Regions from separate parts of the Halomonas sp. H33-56 genome, predicted to be linked through region 4. Evidence: predicted binding sites of a transcription regulator. Region 4 holds the regulator's gene; each other region holds the start of a gene.
The links. Region 4 encodes sigma-54, which starts transcription at its own class of promoters, with help from an activator protein. Its sites were predicted from a motif close to TGGCACNNNNNTTGCTNT; they were not measured.

Region 1 (3,575 bases), 750 kb from region 4:
CCTCGGCGATACGCGGGTAGTAGCCCTTGCAGAAGGCGTAGTTGAAGCGTGGGTGGGCCACCGGATACATCAGCCGTGCCAGCAGGCCGCGGTCGTAGGTCAGGATATCGCAGTCATGCAGCCCCACCGCGGCGGTGCGCCCGGATGCCTGCACATAGCCCGCACAGAACCACACATTGCGGCCCTTGCCCGGCTGCTGTGGCGCCAGGCCTTCCTCGGCCAGCTGCGCGTCCAGCTCGCTCAGGCGCGGGCCGTCATTCCACAGGATGCGATGGTGCTGGGGCAGGCGCGAAAAGAACTCGCGTGCCCGCAGAAACTGGTCCCGGTCGGCACGATCGAGGCCGATCACGATCTCCGACAGATAGCTCGCCTGGGCCAGGGACTCGACGATGGCGTCCAGCGCCGGTCCTTCCAGCTCCGAGTACAATGACGGCAGGATCAGCCCGAGCGGGCGCTGGCGGCCGAAGCGCTCCAGATCCGCCTCCAGGTCTTCGACCTTGCGCCGGGTCAGGTTGTGAAAGTCGGTGATGATGCCGTTCTGGTGGAAATCGCTCATGCCTCACCCTCCTCGCCCAGCTTGTGATGATCCTTGTCGTCGGCGCCGCCGGCATCTACGCTGCCGGCCTCAGCGCTGCTGGCAGGCTCCGCCGCGTCCTGCTCTCCCCAGAAGTGCGCAACCCCCTCGGCCCAGCCCCTGGGGCCCAGCGCCTCGCTGCGATACAAGCGCGGCTGGCACGGGGACACGTCGAGGCCATGGCGGGCACGAATCACCACCGCCGCATCGGTGGCCTCGAGCATGGCGACATCGTTGGGGCCATCGCCCAGCGACAGGGTCTCGGGGCGTCGGCCCTTGAGCGCCTCGAAGCGGGCGCACAGCCATTGCACCGCCTGGCCCTTGTCGGTGTCGCCGAGCACGTGCCAGAAGCGCCCGCCCCTCGTCATGCGCAGGCCGTCACTGGCCAGGCCCTCGCGAAAGCGCTGCAGCAGCGCTTCGTCGTCTTCCCACAACAGCGGCTCGCTGCCCTCGCGCAGGCGTGCCAGGCGAGCCTCCTGTTCATCCAGACCGGTGAAGGCCACCACGTCCTCCAGCGCCATCTCGCTCATGGTCAGAAAGCGCGCGGACAGCCGCTCACGCCAGATCGCCACCCGCCGGCGAATCAGCCCGATATCCACCCCGAGGGTGCGGATCACCAGGCCATCCGGGCCCGGCTGTCCCTCACGTCGGGCGTGACACCAGCTGGGGGGCAGCGCAATCACCGCGCCGTTCTCGGCGATAAAGGGGCGATCGGCGAGGCCGAGCTGCTGGCGCAGCCCGAGCAGTTCACTGCGGGTCTTGCTGGTCACCGGGATCGCCGCAACGCCGGCCTCACGCAGGGCATCGAGCCAGGGCTCGGCGGGCTTCCAGCCGTAGTCATGGTGGTCGAGCAGCGAGCCATCCAGGTCGGTGAACAGCAGCCTGGGCCCGTCGAAGGCACCGATTCGGGGAGTCGTGCTGGCGTGCATGGTGGGACCTTCGCATCAAAAGGGTTCACCGAGATGCAAAGCAAGGGCTGCGCCAGCGCTCAACAGAGCAACGGGAAAACAAGCAGATGACGGGAAGGTAGACGTCAGCGCAACGAGGCCCCGTCAGGTCCGGGGCGGGCGCGGCCGTGTCCGGTGCAGGATAAGGCACCACAATGGTGCATCGACTGCCGACGCCCCGCTGCAAGCACACAGCCCCAGAACGACGACACCCCCGAGAGCGGGGCTCTCGGGGGTGTCATTGGTGGCCTGAGCGGCGGGTCATCCCGCCGGGCACTCAGCCGTAGACCGGCAGGCGGGTGCAGACGTCTTCCACCTTGGCCTTGACCTCGGCCTCGATGACCTCGGTGGACTCGCCCTTGGCCATGACGTCGAGGATGTCGCAGATCCAGCCAGCCAGATTACCGCACTCGCTCTCGCCGAAACCACGGGTGGTGACCGCCGGGGTGCCGATACGCAGGCCAGAAGTCACGAAGGGGCTCTGCGGATCACCGGGCACGGCGTTCTTGTTGACGGTGATGTGGGCACGACCCAGGGCGGCGTCCGCGTCCTTGCCGGTCAGGCCCTGCTTGATCAGCGACAGCAGGAAGAGGTGATCCTCGGTGCCGCCGGAGACCACGTCGTAGCCACGCTCGATAAATACCTTGGCCATGGTCTGGGCGTTCTTGACCACCTGCTGCTGGTAGGTCTTGAACTCGGGCGCCATGGCCTCCTTGAAGCAGATCGCCTTGGCCGCGATGACGTGCTCGAGCGGGCCGCCCTGGCCACCGGGGAAGACCGCAGACTGCAGCTTCTTCTCGATGTCGGCGTCGTTCTCGGCGGACAGGATCAGGCCACCACGCGGACCGCGCAGGGTCTTGTGGGTGGTGGTGGTGACCACATGGGCGTGGGGCAGCGGATTCGGATAGACACCGGCGGCAACCAGGCCGGCCACGTGGGCCATGTCCACCAGCAGGAAGGCACCCACCTCGTCGGCGATCTCGCGGAAGCGTGCCCAATCGATGACCTGGGAGTAGGCGGAGAAACCGGCGATGATCATCTTCGGCTGGTGCTCGCGGGCCAGGCGGGCCACCTCGTCGTAGTCGATGCGGCCGGACTCGTCGATGCCGTACTGCACGGCATTGTAGTGCTTGCCAGAGAAGTTCGGGCGGGCGCCGTGGGTCAGGTGACCGCCGGCGTCGAGGCTCATGCCCAGCACGGTGTCACCGGGCTTGACCAGGGCCTGGAAGACCGCGCCGTTGGCCTGGGAGCCGGAGTGCGGCTGGACGTTGGCGTAGCTCGCGCCAAACAGCTCCTTGGCATAGTCGATGGCCAGCTGCTCGACCACGTCGACGTACTCGCAGCCACCGTAGTAACGCTTGCCGGGATAGCCTTCCGCGTACTTGTTGGTCAGCTGGCTACCCTGGGCTTCCATCACCCGGGGGCTGGCGTAGTTTTCGGAGGCAATCAGCTCGATGTGAGCCTCCTGACGGGCGACTTCCTTCTGCATCGCATCGAACAGGGCATCATCGAAACCGGCAATCTGCATATCACGGCTGAACATCGGCGGCATAACCTCGCAGCGGGGGATTCAAGGGGCAATCGCGAAAAGCGGGCCGCCATCATAGCGCAGCCCATGACCGCTTTCACATGAAAGACCGTCATGGGCTGCTGCATGATTTCTCATCTTGGCTTCAGTCAGACTGAAGCGTGGCCCACCGGGCGCTCTTTTCCAGGCTCAGCCCGAAACGCCGGCGAGCGCCACGACCCTTCGGCCAAGCCCTAGTCCATCGTGACTTCCATGGACAGAGCCTGGGGCAGCCCCAGCGGGTCCTGGGCCAGCTTCTGGAGCTGTCGGCTGGGTGGCAGGCTGAGGTCGATCGACATCTCGCTGGCCTCGCCGGCCATCATCTGCACCAGCCCCGTGAGCACCGCGCCGATCTGCGGTCCCATCATGATGCCGAAGCCTTCGGACTGGGTCCTGAGCTGTTCGAGCAGGGCGTCTTCGGACACCCCCTGGGTCGCTGCCACCACCGGTGCGATACGCCCGAACACGCCCAGATCGCTGAGACTGA
Region 2 (3,575 bases), 1.3 Mb from region 4:
TCGAGAGCGTCCTCCACCGCGCGCACCGAGGCCAGCGCATGACAGCCGGTGCAGACGCCGCAGATGCGCTCGACAAAGGCCCAGGCGTCGCGCGGGTCACGGCCCTTGAGGATGACCTCGAGCCCGCGCCACATGGTGCCGGTGGACACCGCGTTGCGGATGATGTTGTTGTCATCCACGTTGACCTCGCAGCGCATATGCCCCTCGATGCGGGTCACCGGGTCGACGACGATACGCCGTCCGCTTCTGTCCAGATTGAACCCGTTAGGGGTGTTGATCTGCGTCATCAGGCTTCCTCCCTGTTGGCTGACGACTGGCGCTTGACCTGCGCCCGTTTCAAGGCGCTGACGGCGGCGTGGACCGCCACCGCACCGCCCACCCCGGTGGCCACAACGCCGCCGATCTGGTCGGCGTTGGCCTCGATGCCGAACTGGTGCACGTCCTGCAGCCGGGCGTACCAGGAGCCCTTGTCCCAGAAGCCGTCTTCGGAGCAGCCGATACAGCCGTGGCCGGCCTGGATCGGGAAGCTCACGCCCTCGTTCCAGCGGATGGTCGAACAGGCGTTGTAGGTGGTCGGGCCCTTGCAGCCCACCTTGTACAGGCAGTAGCCGCGACGGGCGCCCTCGTCATCGAAGGACTCGACGAACTGACCGGCGTCGAAGTGCGGCCGGCGGTAGCACTTGTCGTGGATGCGCTGGGAATAGAACATCTTGGGCCGCCCGGTGCGGTCGAGCTCCGGCAGCCGGTCGAAGGTCAGCATATAGGTGATGACCCCGGTCATGACCTCGGCGATCGGCGGGCAGCCCGGTACCTTGATGATCGGCTTGTCGGTGATGACCTTGTGCACCGGGGTCGCCCGGGTGGGGTTGGGGCGCGCGGCCTGGACACAGCCGTGGCTTGCACAGGAGCCCCAGGAGATCACCGCCTTGGCGTGCTCTGCGGTCTCGCGCAGCTGGTCGACGAAGGGCCGCCCACCGACGATGCAGAACATGCCGTCCTCGTTGAGCGGCGGATTGCCCTCCACCGCCAGGATGTAGTTGCCCTTGTAGCGCTCGATGGTGTCGGCCAGGGCGGCCTCAGCCTGGTGCCCCGCGGCCGCCATCAGGGTGTCGTCGTAGTCCAGCGAGATCATCGACAGCACCACGTCCTTGACCAGCGGATGGGCCGAACGGATGAACGACTCCGAACAACAGGTGCACTCGAGCCCGTGCACCCAGATCACCGGCGTGCGCGGCTTGGTCTCCATGGCGTGGGCGATTTTGGCGGTGTAGGCAGGCCCGAGCCCCAGCGCCGCCGCCGTGAGTGAACAGAACTTCAGAAATGAGCGACGCGTGACCCCCTGTCGCCGCATCACGTCGTAGAAGGTTTCGATGGGCTCCATCGGCAACGACTCCCCTGTCGTGGTCCTGGATCTCGCCACCGGCGTGATCCCTAGATCTGGAGGCGGCCTGCCCTCGCTACGGCCAAGGCCAGAAGCCGACACGAGGCCTGCACGCCAGACCATCCAGATCGCCTGTTGTTGTTTCCCTCAACTACAGGGCAAGGCCCGTGCCAGATTGCGGGGAGTACGTCTTTTCAAACACTTGGCGCACTTGACGACCACATGGCGGTAGCGCCCTTTCCAGCGGCCTCCGTCACGCCAGCACAGAACTCGCGCTACACGGCACACAGGTGGTAGCCGGCTTTCCAGCGCGGTGCGCTGTCGCCGCCGTGGCCTACACGGCGCCAAGTGCTTGACAATAAGCCGGCAATCCGTAGAATACGGCGCCATCCAAAGGCTACGTAGCTCAGTTGGTTAGAGCACATCACTCATAATGATGGGGTCCCCTGTTCGAGTCAGGGCGTAGCCACCAGATACCGAAAGGCCCGTCGATCATCGATCGACGGGCCTTTTCGTTACGCCTTCCTTTGCAACGGTTCAACACCGACACAGAAAAAACAGAGCGCCTGGCGGTTGCCCGCCAGGCGCTCTGTGGTCATCGTTTCAGTCTTTCAGCAAGCGTGCTGCAAGCGCTGGACCTACACCAGTTCGGCGCTGTTAAAGAAGGCCGTCAGCGCACGGGTCAGGTGTTCCACATCCTGACTGCCGGCGGTCTCGCGGATAGAGTGCATCGCCCACTGGGGCACCCCCACGTCCAGCGTCGGCACACCCAGCTCCGTTGCGGTGATGGGGCCGATGGTGCTGCCACAGCCCATGTCCGCCCGGGTAATAAAGGTCTGCACCGGCACCTCTACCTTCTCGCACAGGTCACGGAACATCGCCGCCGTGGCGCTGTTGGTGGCGTAGCGCTGGTTGGCGTTGGTCTTGATCACCGGGCCCGCGTTGAGGCTCGGGCCGTGCTGGGCGTCGTGCTTATCCTTGAAGTTCGGATGCAGCGCGTGGGCGTTGTCGCAGGAGATCATCCGCGAGGACTGGATCAGGCGGATATAGCCTTCCTCGGTGCCCTCGCCGACCTGGCCATTCACCCGCTTGAGCACGTCGGCGAGGAACGGCCCCTGGGCGCCACAGGCGCTGGCGCTACCCACCTCTTCGTGGTCATTGGCGACCAGCACCATGCCCTGCTCGCCGTCGGCGTCGAGCATCGCCTCCAGGCCAATAAAGCAGGACAGCAGGTTGTCCAGGCGGGCGCTGGCGATCAGTTCCTTGCCCACGCCCACCAGCGACGGCGGCTGCAGGTCATAGAAGCCCAGCTCGAAGTCCAGCACCTTCACCCCGGCCAGACCGTGCTCCTGCTCCAGCCAGGCCAGCAGCAGGCGATCGAGATCGTCGTCCTTGCCGCCCTGCAGCACCACCGGCGCCATCTGGGTCTGGGCATTCATCGCCTTGCCGTCGTTGGCTTCCCGATCCAGGTGGATGGCCAGGCTCGGGATGATGGCGATGGCCTCGGCGACGTTGAGCAGCACGCCCTCGACGCGACCATCGGCATGACGGACATGCAGACGCCCGGCCAGGCCCAGGTCACGGTCGAACCAGGGCGCGAGCAGTGCCCCGCCGTAGACCTGCACGCCAAGCTGCAGCCAGCCCGCCGAAGTCTGGCCGGCGTGGGTCTTCAGCCTGAGATTGGGGCTGTCGGTATGGGCGCCGACCATGCGCAGACTGGTGACCGGCTGGCCCTTCGGCAGGTTGACAGCGATAATCGAAGAATCGTTGCGGGTCACGTAGAAGCGGTCACCGGGAACCAAATCCCAGCTATCGGTCTCCAACAGACGACGGTAGCCGGCGTCCTCGAGCCGCTGAGCCATGTTCGCGGTGGCGTGCCAAGGGCTGGGGGAACGGTGAAGAAACTCAAGCAGCCGACTGAGCCTTTTGGCGCATCCGGCATCATCCTTTGGCAAGCACTCCTGTGACATGGGCGTCCTCTGTTGCATGATAGTGTGGTTCAAGGATTGACCCTAAATGTCGCACAACGGCAAGGGTCAAGGATTGACATCAAGCTGCTACAATGCGAATCCGGTCCAAGGGACCCGCCGACCGAGTCGGTGTCAGACCGACGAGTGTACACGAATCCTGGAGTGCTTCATTGATGAGCCTGATTGAGTCTGCGGGTCGCGCCCTGGCGCTGTCCCTGCTGATC
Region 3 (3,575 bases), 1.0 Mb from region 4:
GCGGACGCCCCTTGAGGAACTGGATGACGCCTCGCTCGATGGCCACACCCACCAGCGCCGCCACCAGAAAGCCCGCCGGAATCGCCAGCAGCAGCGCAAGCCCCGGCTGCCCCGGCAACAGCTGCTGCATCGCCCAGGTGGTGTAGGCCCCCAGCATGATCAGCTCGCCGTGGGCCATGTTGATCACCCCCATGACGCCGAAGGTGATAGCCAGGCCGATCGCCGCCAGTACCAGCACCGAGCCCAGCGACAGGCCGAAGTAGAGCGTCTCGGCGGCGCGGTTGAGCTTGAGCGCCTGCTCGCTCTCGGCCAGCGCCGCCTGGGCGGCTTCCGCCAGCGCCACGTCGTCGCTGCGGCTGGCCTGCATCAGCGCGGCCCTGGCCTGGCCATTGAGGCTGCCGGACAGCGCCTCGACCGCCGCGACGTCCCCCTGCTCGACCCGTGCGATGGCAATGGCCTGCTCCAGGGTCGCGGCCACCTCGGGGTCGCTCTCGGCGGCGGCCAGCTCGCTCAGCGAATCGACGGCCTCGGCCTCGACCTCGCCCAGCAGATCCCGCGCCGCCGCCAGCCGCTGGGCGGGGTCGTCGACACGCAGGTCGATCAGCGCCAGGGTGCTGTCCAGATAGCCCCTGAGACTGTTGTTGATGGAGACGCGGTCGAGCTCGCGGCGCGATATTTTGCCCGCCGGTTCCAGCGTCAGGGCGTCGGCCACGGGCCAGTTGCGACCGCGATTTTCCAGTACCACGACGATAGCGCCGCTGTCCTTGACGCGGGCGAGCTTGCCCTCGGCGAAGCTCTCGAGCCAGCGCCGGGCGCGCTCGTCACCGCTCTCGGCGATGGCGTCGATGGCCGCTTCCTTGTCGCGGAAGCTGGACTCGGCCAGCGCCGACAACAGCGCCGGCCCCTGGTCGGAAGACGCGGCCTTAGAAGCGCCGGCGTCCTGAGCCCAAGCCTGGCCCAGCCCCAGGGCGACGAGGCAAAGCAGCACCAGCGCGCTCAGCCAGTGACGACCTGCAATTAAATTCATGGTGAGGTCCCTTGAGACACCCGGGTGCCGACGGCACCACGGGCAGGGTTGGCGTGATCCGGGCCGGTGCGCCGTGCACACCGGCCCCTTGTCGTTATGTTCTATTCGCTGGAGGCGACGTCTGAGCCACCACCGCAGCTACCCTGCACCACGTTGTAGTTGCCGCACTCAAGCGGAGCACGCCAGTCGCTGATCAGATCGCGGGAGCCTTCCAGATAGTCGGACCAGGCGTCGCCGGCCACGGTGGACGGGGTCTGCCACACCACCGAGAACTGGCCGTTGTCCTGGATCTCGCCGATCAGCACCGGCTTGGTGATGTGGTGGTTGGGCATCATGGTGGCGTAGCCACCGGTGAGATTGGGCACCGACACACCGATGATCGCTTCCTTGACCGCATCTACATCGGTGGTCTCGGCCTTGCGCACCGCCTCGGCCCACATGTTGAAGCCGATATAGTGGGCTTCCATGGGGTCGTTGGTGACGGCGTTGTCGTCGCCGGTGTAGTCGTACCAGGCGTCGATGAAGTCGTAGTTGACGTCTTCATCCACGCTCATGAAGTAGTTCCAGGCCGCCAGGTGGCCGACCAGCGGCGCGGTGTCGAGACCGGACAGCTCCTGCTCGCCCACCGAGAAGGCCACCACCGGGATGTCCGAGGCCTCGACGCCCTGGTTGGCCAGCTCCCGGTAGAAGGGCACGTTGGCGTCGCCATTGATGGTGGAGACCACCGCCGTCTTCTTGCCGGCACCACCGAACTGCTTGATCTCGGAGACGATGTTCTGCCAGTCGGAATGACCGAAGGGGGTGTAGTTGACCATGATGTCCTCGTCGGCCACGCCCTGTGATTTCAGGTAGGCTTCGAGGATCTTGTTGGTCGTGCGCGGATAGACATAGTCGGTACCGGCCAGCACCCAGCGCTCAACACCGACCTCGTTCATCAGGTAGTCCACCGCAGGAATCGCCTGCTGGTTGGGCGCAGCGCCGGTGTAGAAGACGTTTTCGGAGGATTCCTCGCCTTCGTACTGCACCGGATAGAACAGCAGACCGTTGAGCTCCTCGACCACCGGCAGCACCGACTTGCGCGACACCGAGGTCCAGTTGCCGAAGATCACGTCGACCTCTTCCTGCGCCAGCAGCTCGCGGGCCTTCTCGGCAAACAGCGGCCAGTTGGAGGCCGGGTCCACCACCACCGGCTCAAGCTCGCGGCCGAGCAGGCCACCCGCTTCGTTCTGCTGCTCGATCAGCATCAGCATGGTGTCTTTCAGGGTCGACTCGCTGATCGCCATGGTACCGGACAGGGAATGCAGGATACCGACCTTGATCGGGTCCTCCTGGGCGAGCGCCGGTGCGGCGATGGCCAGCGACAGCGTGGACACGGCCAGGCTGGCCAGCGCCTTTCTAGAAAGCGCTTTGGAACGGTGGGCACAAACCTGCGTAGAAGACATCGAAGCGGTGGGCATGGGAAACCTCCAGGGGTTGCCTTGTCGTTGTGATGGACCATCGTCGAGAGGGAGCCAAACGGTTCAGGTAAAACCGCTGTATCGCTCAGGCCTGACGTCTTGCGACGTCGACCTCCATCACCACTTCAAGCAAGTCCCATGCCAGCCATATAAAACATTTATAAATTCCGACATTACGTCGGCCAAGACGGGGGCTTACCCACCCTGCCTTGCGCCACAGGAGAGCATCTCGCGCCACAGGTGCGCACCATTGCACCATGCATGGTGCACTTCGCTCCCCCGCCCCCTGCTTCTGCACCACCACAGCGCCAAGCACCGGTGCAGCCCGCCACGGCCGGCACCAGAATGGACCGCATATTACTGGCCCACTCTGTTCAATCTGCCGCGTTAGTACCATTACGCTGGCAGACGGTCGAGCTGGCGGAGCACCTGTTCGGTAAAGGCGCTGCAGCCGGTATCGCCGCCGAATTCCCGGGGCCGATACCGGCCATCGGACAGTACGCCGTCCACCGCTTGACGCAACCGACCGGCGGCGTCAGACAAACGATCGTCGGCGTGCTCCACCGCCAGCCATTCGAGCATCATGGCCCCGGACAACAGGGTGGCGATGGGGTTGGCGGCGTCCTGCCCGGCGATATCCGGGGCGCTGCCGTGGGCCCCCTGGAACAGACCGTGGCGATCGCCCAGTTCGGCAGACGGCGACACCCCCATCCCGCCGACGGTGGCCGCCCCCAGGTCCGAGATGATGTCACCGAACAGATTCTCGGCAACGATCACGTCATAGAAGTCCGGGCGCTTGACCAGGTGCACCGTCATGGCGTCAACGTAGGCATAGTCGAGTTCGACGTCGTTGAACTCGGCGCCTACCTCGTCGCATACCCGACGGAAGAAGGCGTAGCTTCTGAGGATGTTGGCCTTGTCGCAGACGGTGAGCCGCCGCTTGCCGTCCTTCGGTGCGCCCTGACGTCGCCGTGACAGCTCCAGGGCGAAGCGCGCGACTCGCTCGGTGCCCTTGCGGGTGATCACCAGGCTGTCGCTGGCCATCTCGTCTCGCAGCACCACCCCGGCGCCGCGGCTGGCGTAGAGGCCTT
Region 4 (3,575 bases):
AATACCCGAAAGGGCCTTCTGTTCGGACTCGATGGCTTCCGCCAGGGTCATGTCGCTATCACGGGTCAGCGGGTGACGGCGCCGCGTGTGGGAGTAGCGCTCGAGCAGAATTCGCGCATCACTGGTCAGGTAGACCACCTGGCAGTCGATCGGACTCTGCTTGAGGGACGCCAGCTGGGCGGGGAAGCGTTCCAGCGCCTCAGGCAGGTTGCGGGCGTCGACGCTGACGGCGATACGGCGGGAATGACCGTTTTCCAGCTCGTCCACCAGGGCGCCCAGCAAGGTCGCGGGAAGGTTGTCGATGGCGTAGAACCCCAGGTCCTCCAGGGCCTGAAGGGCCACGGACTTTCCCGAGCCGGAGCGACCACTGATGATCACGAGCTGCATGTCCTGTCTCCTTGGGCAGGCGTCCATTGCTGATGGCCTAGGCAAGGCCGCGATCAGGAGGGAGTGTCGTCCCCTGGCGCCTGTTGGCGGATGGCTTCCTGCAGGCGCTCGTGAAGCTCGCGCTGGGAGCTGGCGTGGCGCAGACGGTGACGTGTGTCGGCGTCGTTCATGACGCCGGCGACCTGGCCGAGCAGGGCAAGATGGGCGTCGTCGGCCTCTTCCGGCACCAGCAGCACGAACACCAGATCGACGGGCTCACCATCGATGGCATCGAAGTCGACAGGTTCCGCGAGTTTGAGGAAGCCGGAGATGGGCGCCTTGCAGTGGGGGTTGCGGGCATGGGGAATGGCGACGCCATTGCCGATGCCGGTACTGCCCAGGCGCTCACGTCCGATCAGCCGACTGAAGACCTCCTGGCTGTCCAGGCTCGGGGTGTTCTGCGCAATGAAGGTGCTGAAAAACTCCAGCACCCTCTTCTTGCTGCCTCCCGGGACATCGAACAATGTGCGCTCGGGAGGGAGAATGGCTTCCAATGTCATGAGAGTCAGCGAATTCCGGCGCCTTGGGCGCGGGCTTGGGATTTTTCCTTGTGCTTGACCAGCTGGCGGTCCAGCTTGTCGGCAAGGGCGTCGATAGCAGCATACATGTCGCCGTCCTGCGCTTCGGCATGCAGGTCGGCACCGGCGGCGTGAAGGGTGCAGGCGGCCAGCTGGCGTTCCTTTTCCACCGAGAGGGTCACCTGGACGTTGGTGATGTTGTCGTAGTGGCGCTCCACACGGGCGAGCTTCTCTTGTACGTAGTCACGCAGGGGATCGGTCAATTCGACGTGGTGGCCGGTGATGTTGACTTGCATGACAGGCTCCTTGCTCTTTCGGGTGGTGGCTTGATTGTAACCCTTTTTCCGATCCTGCAAACCCCCTCGACGCTACGCAGAAAGACGCAGATGTCATGCGAAATTTCAAGTGCTTGCGCTTTCCCGATAACTAGGCTAGCGACGCCGCAGCGCAAGGCCTCAGCGCAGTCGCTTGCGCTCGCTGGAAGACGGAATATTCATGGCTTCCCGGTACTTTGCCACGGTGCGTCTGGCGACATTGACGCCGTCTTCCGCCAGCAATTCCACCAGTTTGCTGTCCGACAGAGGTTTGCGGGCAGGTTCCTTTTGAATCAACGATTTGATCATGGCGCGGATGGCGGTACTGGAATGGGCGTCGCCATCCTGGCCGACCTGGCTCGAGAAAAAATACTTCAACTCGAACACGCCGCGAGGCGTGTGCACGAACTTCTGGGTGGTCACGCGGGAGATGGTGGACTCGTGCATCTCCACCTTGTCTGCGATATCGGCCAGCACCAACGGTTTCATGGCCGCTTCTCCCTGCTCGAGGAAGTCGATCTGACGCACCATGATTTCCCGGCCGACCTTCAGCAAGGTGTCGTTGCGGCTGGACAGACTCTTGATCAGCCAGCGCGCCTCCTGCAGGTGGTCCTTGAGGAACTGGTTGTCCTGGCTCTTGTCCGCGCGCCGAATCAGCGCAGCGTAGTCGGGCTGGATGCGCAGTCGGGGCATTGCATCCGGATTGAGTTCAACGCGCCAGCCCTCTTCGGTGTGGCGTACCACCAGGTCGGGTATGACGTAGTCGTTATCGCTGTCACCGAACTGGCTGCCGGGACGTGGGTCGAGGCTCCGGATCAGCTCGATGACGCTGTCGAGTTGGTCGTCATCGAGTCCTAGTCGGCGCTTCAGCAGACGTCGGTCGCCGCTGGCCAGCGCCTCGAGAAACTGTCTTACCAGTCGTCCGGCCTGGGGCAGCAGGACGGTATCGCGAGGCAGGCTATCCAGTTGCAGCATCAGACATTCGCGCAGGTCGCGGGCGAACACTCCGGTCGGTTCGAACTGTTGCAGCCGAACCAGCACCGCCTCCACCTCGGCGAGGGGAGGGGGGCGACGACCGTCTTGCTCGAGCCCTTGGGCGATGTCATCCAGTGTCTGCTCGAGATAGCCGTCGGCGTTGACCGCGTCGAGCAGGCTCTCGGCGATCAGGCGTTCCTGGTCGCTGACGTCGAGCATCGCCAGTTGCCAGCTCAGGTGGCTGTGCAGTGACTGGGAGCTTGCCTGGCGCTCGAAATCCGGCGCCTCGCCACTGCCGGCGGGGGTGGTGCCCAGGTCCTGGTAGGTGTCGGACCAGTCGCTGTCCACACTGAGTTCCGAGGGAATCTGATCCGCCCAGTCATCTTCCACGGCTTCCCTGGTCTGCTGTTCGCCGAACTCGTCCTCGAGTTCGAGCATGGGGTTGGCCTCCAGCGCCTGATGGACCTCCTGGCGCAGGTCCAGGGTCGAAAGCTGCAGCAGGCCGATCGCCTGTTGCAGTTGCGGGGTCATGGTCAGCTGGGTACCGATGCGCAGCTGCAGTGACGCCTTGAGGGCCATGGGTCGGGATCCACCAGTGTTGTCGAAAGGCTTTACCCTAACGACGAGTCATCAGACATGCAAGCATCTTGCCAAGTTGGTGTTTTTTGACCTGTGGGAGGGAGTGAAAAGGTCGATGTGGAACAACTTGGTAGGGGGGGGGAGGTGGTTCTTTCGAGGGAGGCCCTGTGTGCAAGGTGAGGCCGACCCTTTCGGGGCCGGCGGTTGGATGCTGATGCTGGCAAGTGTTGCGGCCGCTTGATGCGACTGCGGCTGTCGGGCGGCCCTGCGGTCTAGAGGCGGAAGTTCTCGCCCAGGTAGACCTCCTTGACGCGCTGGTTGGCGAGGATGGACTCGGCGCTGCCCTCGGCGATGATCTGGCCGTCGCCGACGATGTAGGCACGATCGCAGATATCGAGGGTCTCGCGCACGTTGTGATCGGTGATCAGGACGCCGATATCGCGGGCCTTGAGTTGACGAATGATGGACTTGATCTCGCCCACCGAGATCGGGTCGACCCCGGCGAAGGGTTCATCGAGGAGGATAAAGGCCGGCTCGGTGGCCAGGGCGCGAGCGATCTCGACCCGGCGCCGCTCCCCGCCGGACAGGCTCATGCCGGGGTTGTCGCGAATATGGCTGACGTGGAAATCCTCGAGGAGTTGCTCGAGACGTGCTTCTCGGCCCTCGCGGTCGAGGTCCTTGCGGGTCTCGAGGATCGCCATGATGTTGTCGGCCACCGACAGCTTGCGAAAGATCGAAGCCTCCTGAGGCAGGTAGCCGATAC

Region 1: a site for sigma-54 is predicted at 1,541-1,558, ahead of NFH98_RS04345 (HAD-IIB family hydrolase). Genes of this name have one in related genera too.
Region 2: a site for sigma-54 is predicted at 1,537-1,554, ahead of NFH98_RS12870 (hydrogenase small subunit). Genes of this name have one in related genera too.
Region 3: a site for sigma-54 is predicted at 2,611-2,628, ahead of urtA (urea ABC transporter substrate-binding protein). Genes of this name have one in related genera too.

The regions. Positions count from the first base shown of each region.
Region 1 is NZ_JAMSHP010000001.1:947,751-951,325, reverse strand. Features, by position in the region: gene NFH98_RS04350 (glycosyltransferase family protein) at 1-556, opposite strand, end outside; gene NFH98_RS04345 (HAD-IIB family hydrolase) at 553-1,503, opposite strand; gene glyA (serine hydroxymethyltransferase) at 1,799-3,064, opposite strand; gene NFH98_RS04335 (hypothetical protein) at 3,283-3,575, opposite strand, start outside.
Region 2 is NZ_JAMSHP010000001.1:3,015,072-3,018,646, forward strand. Features, by position in the region: gene NFH98_RS12865 (nickel-dependent hydrogenase large subunit) at 1-287, opposite strand, end outside; gene NFH98_RS12870 (hydrogenase small subunit) at 287-1,381, opposite strand; tRNA gene NFH98_RS12875 (tRNA-Met) at 1,777-1,853, shown strand; gene NFH98_RS12880 (M18 family aminopeptidase) at 2,020-3,351, opposite strand; gene NFH98_RS12885 (carboxy terminal-processing peptidase) at 3,525-3,575, shown strand, end outside.
Region 3 is NZ_JAMSHP010000001.1:2,701,799-2,705,373, forward strand. Features, by position in the region: gene urtB (urea ABC transporter permease subunit UrtB) at 1-1,027, opposite strand, end outside; gene urtA (urea ABC transporter substrate-binding protein) at 1,129-2,484, opposite strand; gene NFH98_RS11610 (isocitrate/isopropylmalate dehydrogenase family protein) at 2,881-3,575, opposite strand, start outside.
Region 4 is NZ_JAMSHP010000001.1:1,693,253-1,696,827, forward strand. Features, by position in the region: gene rapZ (RNase adapter RapZ) at 1-387, opposite strand, end outside; gene ptsN (PTS IIA-like nitrogen regulatory protein PtsN) at 441-926, opposite strand; gene hpf (ribosome hibernation-promoting factor, HPF/YfiA family) at 932-1,240, opposite strand; gene NFH98_RS07355 (RNA polymerase factor sigma-54) at 1,400-2,812, opposite strand; gene lptB (LPS export ABC transporter ATP-binding protein) at 3,085-3,575, opposite strand, start outside.